DNA from 4 places in the Paludibacterium paludis genome. Region 2 is predicted to be linked to each of the others. Evidence: predicted binding sites of a transcription regulator. Region 2 holds the regulator's gene; each other region holds the start of a gene.

Region 1 (2,200 bases), 1.4 Mb from region 2:
CTCACACCCTTCGACTCGCTCAACACCTTGTCCATCACACGCTCCTCAGTTCGCTTCAGCACCAGGCGATAGGCGGCTTGCGCGGCCTCCCCCGCGCGACCTGCAGGACGCAGAGCGCCAAGGTCGGAAAAAGCGAGCTCTACCGCCTGACCTACCGAGTTCGCACCCGCGCTCATTACCACTACGCCATCGATCAACCAACTGCGGTAAATATCGTGCGCGTGCAAACGCTGCAAAAAAAATGCGTTCACCCGATTCGCCTCATGCGGTTGCAGAGTGTCGCTGCCGGCCAATTCCTGACACAGCAGATCTGCCGCACGGCTCATGCGATGAGAAAGGTAGCTGGAAATCAGTTGCCGTTTCATCGTCATATCGCCTGACTCATAGCGTGAAACGACACGACGGTACGCCGCATCGGCAATCTGTTCCAGATCTTCTCGGGCACCGTCCCCCACTCCCGATGATCCTCGGAAAAACCCGGGTAATAGCAGGCGCTTTGCGGTACGGAGGCCGCCATGCACACAAGAAGGGCGGCACGGTGCCCGCCTCACGGCAGCCGCATCGGCAAAACCAGTCTTTGGCTCAATACAGCAGGGGATCATCAAAGGAAATGCCGAAGACATAATTTCCATATCTATTTTTCATCAGTCATGTGAAGGATATGGGATTACGATGCGGCATGGGGGAGGGGAAGGTCTTGCAAAAAACGCTCATACCTGGGGGAAGCATCCAAAAAAAGCGAGGATACGGCCCACCACCGTATCCTCCCAAGCAACAACACACACATCAAAAGGAAAACACATCAACAACAGTCGTCATGCTCCGGGTTTGGGCGACCTGTCCTCGATACAGCTTTCTTTGTCCGCCTTCATCGCACGGCGGACAAAGATCGCGACACAGACCACCACAATCAGCGTGGCAACAAGAATCGTGATAAGGCTCAACAGTCCCACATCGTCAGACAGCAGTTCAGACCAGAGACTCATGACTCGCTCCTTCCTTCGGGGTCACGGGCACTCGGTGCCGACCCGGCGACATGAAATTTTTGAGAAACGAATATCGCTTTCTCAAGCTGCAGTCATAATATCCTTATGAAATATATGGTCTTTGACGTGCATCAAACGTCATGCTGATGCCATGATCCATAGGACAAACACAAAAAAAGCGGCCCGTTTACCACGGACCGCCGTTCTTTTTCAGCCCACCCGATCAGGATTTCGGCGTCGCATCCTTGGAAAGGAAAAAGGCATCGGAATAAAACTCATCTTCCGGAAGCGCCCTTTCGGTCGTGAACGTGCGATGAGCGGCTTCGACCATCACCGGCGCGCCGCAGGCATAAACCTGATAACCGGAAAGATCGTCGAAATCGGCGAGTACGGCTTCGTGTACGAATCCGGTGCGGCCTTGCCATGCATCCGCCTCCGCGGGCTCGGACAGAACGGGGATGAACGTGAAATTCGGCATCGTTGCCTGCCATTCGGCCGCCATGCCGGCAAGATACAGGTCTTCGAGGGTACGCGCCCCCCAATACAGCACCATCTCGCGGTCAAGACCGATATGACGGGCATGCTCGACGATACCCTTGATCGGAGCGAAACCGGTGCCGCTGGCGATGAAGAGAATCGGCTTGTCCGAATCTTCGCGCAGGAAGAAGGTACCCAGCGGTCCCTTGAAACGCATGATCTCCCGCTCTTTCATGGTCGTGAACACGTATTCGGAAAAACTGCCTCCGGGCTGATGGCGGATATGCAGCTCCAGAAAACCTTCATCATGCGGAGCATTGGCAATGGAAAAGCTGCGTTTCTTGCCATCCTTCATCAGGATGTCGATGTACTGACCAGCGCGAAACAACAGGCGCTCCGACACGGGAAGCTTGAGGCGGAGAATGGCAACGTCATGAATTTTCTCGATTTTCTCCACTCGACACGGCAAGGTTTTGATCGGAATATCGCCCATACCCGTCACTTCGCGCGCCTCGATACTGATATCGCCTTTGGGACGCGAACAACAGAACAGCGCGTACCCTTGCGCCCGATCCTGATCGCTCAGCGCTCCGGCCTGGTAACTGCCATGGTCGACATCGCCCTCGACGACCTTGCCCCGGCACGCACCGCACGCGCCGTCGCGACATCCGTAAGGCAATCCGAGTCCCTGGCGCAACCCAGCCTCCAGGATAGTTTCATGGTCTTCCACTGTGAAT
Region 2 (2,200 bases):
CTTGTCCAGCGTGGCCATCACGGAATCGAGCGTCTGCAGCGGCAGGCCATAGATCAGATCGACGCTCACCGAGCGGAATCCTGCTTCGCGCGCGGCCTCGATCACTTCCAGCGTTTCGGCTTCGCTCTGTACCCGGTTCACCGCCTGCTGCACGGCCGGATCGAAGTCCTGGATACCGACACTCATGCGGTTAAAGCCCAGACGCGCCAGCTCGAACACGGTATCGCGGCCGACCTTGCGCGGATCGATTTCGATCGAATACTCGCCTTCGGGCAGGAATTCGAAACGTGTCTTGAGCAAGGTCATCAACCGTTCCAGTTGTGCATCCGACAGGAACGTCGGCGTTCCACCACCGAAATGCAACTGAATGACTTTCTCCCGTTTGCCCAGCGCGGCGACAACCGCATCCACCTCTTTTTCCAGATAATCGAGGTAGGTATCCGCCTTTGACTTGTCTTTGGTGATGATCTTGTTGCAACCGCAGTAGTAGCAGACAGTGTTGCAAAAAGGTAAATGAGCATATAATGATATTGCCCGATTGCTTTGACCCAGTTGATGCTGGCCCAACCAGCGCAGATAATCGTCGGGGCCAAACGCGGCGGTGAAGCGGTCAGCCGTGGGATACGAGGTGTAGCGCGGTCCGGAGCAATCCAGACGCTCAATAAGCTCGCGATCGAATTCGCAGCTGTCCGGAAAAAACGGGTGGGTGGGTGTCATGGCGGTCCTGAACTGGAAAAACCTGTGGTGGACTGGTAAATTTGTAGAAAACGGATAAAATCCGCTTTGACAAGCGTCAAGCTTATTTACAAGGTTGCTGAAATACAGCATGAACGACCAAACGTTGATCCCGCTCCATACTCTCAAGGTAAGCTGCTCCAACTGCAGTCTGCGAGAATTGTGTCTGCCCGTCGGACTTAACCGCGAAGAGCTCGCCCAGCTCGACGCCGTCATCCGCCAGAGTCGCCGCCTCAAGCGCGGGGAGTTCCTGTTCCGCAGCGGCGAGAACTTCAAGTCCCTGTACGCCATCCGCACCGGTTTCTTCAAGACCTGTGTATCGAGCCAGGATGGTCGCGAACAGGTGACCGGCTTCCTGATGTCCGGCGAACTGATGGGTCTTGACGGCATATCCTCCAGCGTTCACGGCTGCGACGCGATCGCCCTGGAGGACAGCGAAGTCTGCGAGCTGCCCTTCTCCCGCATGGAGAGTCTCGGCCGCGACATCCCCAGCCTGCAGCACCATTTCTTCCGGTTGATGAGCCGCGAGATCGTTCGCGACCAGAACGTCATGCTGCTTCTTGGCAACATGAAGGCGGAAGAACGGCTGGCCGCCTTCCTGCTCAACCTTTCCCAGCGCCTGTCCAGCCGCGGCTTCGCCGCCAACGACTTCGTGCTGCGCATGAGCCGCGAGGAAATCGGCAGCTTCCTTGGCCTCAAGCTCGAAACGGTCAGCCGCACCCTGTCGAAATTCCAGCAGCAAGGCTGGATCACCGTCGACCACAAGCACATCCAGCTGGTGCTGCCGGAGCAGCTCAAGGAGCTGATCTCGGGCTGCGTACACGCCAACGGTCAGTAAGCGTCACGGGCGGGGTCCGCTCCGCCCGTACAGCTCGGCCAGCCGTTTCGCATCCGGCCAGCCTTCCGGCACCACGAATCCCCTGGAGACCTCTCTCCACGTTCCATTGTCTTCCATGATTTCGGCGACCATCGCCACACGATCGGCCCCCTGCAGCCGCGCGGCCAGCTCTCCCGCATCAAGACTTGCGGCTTGCCCGCCCCGCCAGGGCGACAGCCAGCGGCTCCGGTCAAGAATCACCCAGCGCGCCGCGGCGCCCCGGCAAGGCAAGGACTCGGCGCCTTGCCGCCACCAGCCGCCCAGCGTTCCCTCAGGATCCCCACCGCCGGCCCCGGCGAACAGCCCCCCCACCAGGCGCGCCGCGCTGCGGCATCCGGCAAACCCGTCAGGCAAGGCGCGCGCGCCCTCCGGCAGAGTCGGCAACGCCAATTGACGCTTCATCGCCAGGGTCTTGAGCTGCATGCCATCGCCAAGACTCGCGCCGACGCATTCCAGTGGTGACTCACCAAGCTTCAGATAGAATTTGCAGGCAAGCTCCAGATGCCATGGCTCGCCATCGAGCCAGAGCAGAAAATCGAACTCGCCGATCGTCATTCCGTTACCGCGCCGCACCTGTACGTTGCGGGC
Region 3 (2,200 bases), 570 kb from region 2:
TGATCACGCATCAGGCAACGCGCCAGGGCGATCAGCGTGCGGTACTGGGCATCGGAGAAGGGCTCGAAATCGCAGCCTTCCATCTCGACGCCCACCGAAAAATCGTTGCATCCGTCGCGTCCGCGCCAGCTGGAAACCCCGGCATGCCAGGCCCGGCGGCCAACCGGCACGAACTGGACAAGCTCGCCGTCGCGCCGCACGAAAAAATGCGCCGACACGCGAAGCTCCCGCAGCGACTCATAAAACGGGTGGCCGGACGGATCCAGGCAATTGGTGAACAGCTTTTCGACATCATCCCCGCCGTACTGATAGGGAGGCAGACTGATGTTGTGCACAACCAGCAGATCAACGCCCCTCTGCGGGCGTTCGTTGCAATTGGGCGACACTACCTGCCGCGCCTCGGCGATCCATCCTGACGGCAGCAGGGTCAGCTCCGGATGCTGCCCGTCTTCCTTCCTCCGATAGACAAGGGAAACGGCGCCGCCGCAAAGGGGGTGATGTCCCGCATCGTCGATGAATCCCGCCCGATGAAAAAACGCGCGGACGCGATCCCGCCCCCCCCCGATCCGTACCCGTACTTCCGATGCCGACGCTAACAGGCGATTGAGCAGGCGGTATCCCCAGGTATCCCATTGGCGGGCCGGATCGACAACGAAACTCACGATTTCGTCGACGCCGTTCTTGCGGCGAGTCGCCAGAAAGCCCGCCAGCGCCTCCCGTTCATCTTCGCAAACCCAGACGGCTCCTTCGCGCTCGTCAACCGTTCCGGCGCTCCCGAACACCGGCGCGCCGCAAATACGCCCCGCCCCTTCTGAGCGCAGGGCGGCATCAAACGTCGCCAGCGCGCCGGCGCGCTGTTCGTCGCGCGGATCCAACAGGAAAACCCTGAAAGGCACTGAGTTCATGTGCTGCCTCATTCATACCGACAGCCTTCATGGTAAAGGCAAGTCGCACTTGGCGCATCCATTGAGAAACATCAGGACAACCGGGTGAACGATGGCCGATACTGTAGGGCAAGCGCACCTACCGGAGACCTCGCATGACGCTCGATCCCTTCAATCGCCCCGCACCCGGATTCGACGAACCGCTGGAAATGCTCTTGGCCTGTCACGACAAGATCCGCCGCTTCTGCGACCAGCTTGACAAACTGCCGCCGTATATCGACGAGAACGGCGTGAATGAGACGGCGAAACAGGCCATCGACGGGGTCATCCGTTATTTCGACCAGGCGGGTCCTTCGCACCACGCCGACGAAGAGGAAGAGCTGTTTCCCATTCTTCTCGCCCGTGTTCCCTCGGCGGCGCCCAAGCTGGAACAGCTCTCGGCCGAGCACGGGTATCTCCACTCGTGCTGGAACGCTATCCGCGATGATCTGGCGGCGCTCAGAAACGGGGACAGCTCCGTCATCAGCCGCATCGAGATCCAGGAATTCGTGCGTCTGTACCGCGAGCACGCGGCGATCGAGGAAGCCTGGCTGATCCCTACCGCCGACGCCGTCCTGACGCCGACAGAAAAGCGGCTGGCCGGCGAACACATGGCGCAGCGCCGCAAGACAAACAGCTGAGGCGCCGCTTGAGGTAGAATGTCGGATTGAGAAAATGCTATCCGACTCCCCTTCCCCATGCTGATTTCCCTCGCTCAACTGGCCCTGATGCTGCTGATCATTTTGGTCGCAGCGGAGATTTTCACCAACGCGCTCGAACATCTGGGCGAAAAACTGGGCATTTCGGAAGGGGTGACCGGTTCCCTGTTCGCGGCGGTGGGCACGGCCATGCCGGAAACACTGGTGCCCTTGCTGGCCATTCTCGGCGGCAGCTCCGCCCAGGCATCGGTTAATGAGGAAATCGGCGTGGGCGCGATTCTGGGCGCACCGCTGATGCTCTCCACGCTGTCGACCTGTCTGATGGGCGCCGCGGTCCTGAAAAGCCGCGGCTTCTGCGGACGACTGAACCCGGAAAAAAGCGGGCTGCTGCGCGATCTGAATGTTTTTCTGATCGCCTACTCCCTGTCCGCTGCCGCCATGTTCGTCACCAGCCACACAGTGCGCGGTTTTCTGTGCGCCGCGCTGGTGCTGCTGTATTTCATCTACGTGCTCTTGACCATCCGGGCCTCCGCCGCTCTGGTCGAGGACGGACATGGCACGGAAGCGGCCGGCTCGATGTTCCTGGAAAAGCTCCGCCTTCCGGTCAATTTCGTCACC
Region 4 (2,200 bases), 1.5 Mb from region 2:
GAGAACAGCTGGTCGTAGTCCGGCGTGCGCAGGAAGCGCACGATGCGCAGCTTGATCACCAGGTCGTCGATCAGCTCCTGCGCCCCCTCCTCGGTGAGCGCTCCCGCCGCCAGGTCGCGCTCGATATAGATGTCCAGGAAGGTCGACACCCGGCCGAACGACATCGCCGCGCCGTTCTGCTCCTTCACCGCCGCGAGGTAGGCGAAATAGGTCCACTGCACCGCTTCGCGCGCGCTGGCCGCCGGCCGGCGGATATCGTACCCGTAGCGCGACGCCATCTCGCGCAATTCGTCGAGCGCGCGCCACTGCTCGCTCAATTCCTCGCGCTGGCGCAGCACCGCCTCGCTGAACGGCACGTTGTCCAGCTCGTGGAACGCCTTCTGGCGCTCCTCGCGCAGGAAGTCGGTGCCGTACAGCGCCACGCGGCGGTAGTCGCCGATGATGCGCCCGCGCCCGTAGGCATCGGGCAGCCCGGTGATCACTCCGGACTTGCGCGCCGCGAGAATGTCCGGCGAATAGACGTCGAACACCCCCTGATTGTGGCTCTTGCGGTAGCGGCTCCAGATCTCGCGCACCGCCGGCTCCAGCTCGAAGCCGTAAGCCGCGAGGCCGCTCTCGACCATGCGCAGGCCGCCGTTGGGCATGATGGCGCGCTTGAGCGGCGCGTCGGTCTGCAGGCCGACGATCAGCTCGCGCGAAGCGTCGATATAGCCCGGGTCATGGGCGGTGATCGAACTCGCGCGATCGGCCGACACGGCCAGGACGCCACGAGCGCGTTCTTCGCGGAACAGCTCCTCCAGCTTCGCCCACACCGCGCGGGTGCGCTCGGTGGCTCCGGCCAGGAAGGCCGCGTCGCCTTCGTAGGGTCGGTAGTTCGACTGGATGAACCCGCGGACGTCGATGCGCTGCATCCACTCGCCGCCCGTGAAGCCGCGCCAGGGATCGGCCGCGACAGCCGCTGTATTGATGGCATCCATGATTGACTCCTGAATATGTTCGGATTTCGACAACCACTACTCGTTTATAGACCTAGATTAGCGCCGAATGTTCATTTGCAAACTTGATCGAGATCAAGATCGGCGCAAGCAAAATCGCGTCGAGACCTTTTAAAAACCGTCAGTTACCACACCGCACGCAGGGCTTTTACCCGAGGCGCAAAGAAGATCGAAAAACAACAAAAACAACACAAAAAAGTTCGTTTGAGAACATTTTCACACAACACCACGAACCCATGCAGACTGATTATTTCGAACGTGTTACAATTAGCCGCTGGACTCATCAGACCCGTTCGAAATTTCCAACAATGCGTTTCTCCCATCTGGACGGCGTAAGAGGCTGGGCATCGCTCATGGTCCTCTTCAGCCATCTGGGGCCGTGCTTTTTGCTTGCCGACCTCGATCTCACGATTTATCCGGTATTCAGTGACGGCGCGCTCGCCGTCTACCTGTTCTTCGTCCTGTCAGGGCTTGTGATGTCGATTCATCACTTCCGCGCCCCTTCGCGCGAACGACTGATCACCGCCGCCCTGCGCCGCTACCCCCGGTTGTGTCTGCCGGTGCTCGCGGCCTCGCTGATCGCGGTGATGCTGGTGCAATGGGACGCCATGTGGAACCTGCCGCTGGCCAAAGAAGGCGGTTACCGATGGCTCGGCCAGTTTTATGCCTTCACCCCAGACGCCAAGGACTGGTTGCGGTTCTCGCTGCTTGACGTGTTTTTCCGGTACGACAGGGAAACCACCCTCATTCCGGTATTGTGGACCATGCAGCACGAACTGGTGGGATCGATGGCGATTTTCGCGTTCCTCGCCGTGGCGGGCCAAAGCCGCCTGCGCTATCCCCTCTATCTTGCCGCCTTCGCCTGGCTCGTGAAAACGGAAAGTCCGCTGGTGGCATTTCTCATGGGCATGATGCTCGCCGACCTGATCGCGTCGCCGGCGGGCCGGCGTCTGGCGGCCCTTCGCGGGGCACGGGCGGTCTGCATCGCCATGCTGATTCTGAGCCTTGCCGCCGCGATGTTCCGTGCGCGCTACGCGACGCCGCTGCATCTGTCCGTACTGGCGACCGGCATACTCGCCGCGATCTCGTTCAACCCGGCCCTGCAACGGCCTTTCGCGACTCCGCTGTCCCAACAGCTCGGCGCCATGTCGTTTTCCTTGTACCTCGTGCATTTTCTGGTATTGTGCAGCGCCGTATCGGCACTG

What was found. The regulator FNR, encoded in region 2, switches genes on or off when oxygen is low (the NO sensors DNR and NnrR bind a similar motif). The targets are predictions, from matches to a motif close to TTGATNNNNATCAA.
Region 1: the regulator FNR is predicted to act here: its motif matches at 1,108-1,121, upstream of JNO50_RS16575 (DUF3149 domain-containing protein).
Region 3: the regulator FNR is predicted to act here: its motif matches at 967-980, upstream of JNO50_RS01395 (hemerythrin domain-containing protein).
Region 4: the regulator FNR is predicted to act here: its motif matches at 1,061-1,074, upstream of pflB (formate C-acetyltransferase).

What each region holds. Positions count from the first base shown of each region.
Region 1 is NZ_CP069161.1:3,571,623-3,573,822, forward strand. It holds gene JNO50_RS16570 (hypothetical protein) at 1-632, opposite strand, end outside; gene JNO50_RS16575 (DUF3149 domain-containing protein) at 816-986, opposite strand; gene JNO50_RS16580 (CDP-6-deoxy-delta-3,4-glucoseen reductase) at 1,210-2,200, opposite strand, start outside.
Region 2 is NZ_CP069161.1:891,197-893,396, reverse strand. It holds gene hemN (oxygen-independent coproporphyrinogen III oxidase) at 1-717, opposite strand, end outside; gene fnr (fumarate/nitrate reduction transcriptional regulator Fnr) at 827-1,573, shown strand; gene JNO50_RS03950 (DUF1853 family protein) at 1,577-2,200, opposite strand, start outside.
Region 3 is NZ_CP069161.1:316,746-318,945, reverse strand. It holds gene ampD (1,6-anhydro-N-acetylmuramyl-L-alanine amidase AmpD) at 1-431, opposite strand, end outside; gene JNO50_RS01395 (hemerythrin domain-containing protein) at 1,040-1,564, shown strand; gene JNO50_RS01390 (sodium:calcium antiporter) at 1,622-2,200, shown strand, end outside.
Region 4 is NZ_CP069161.1:2,431,409-2,433,608, forward strand. It holds gene pflB (formate C-acetyltransferase) at 1-977, opposite strand, end outside; gene JNO50_RS11010 (acyltransferase family protein) at 1,349-2,200, shown strand, end outside.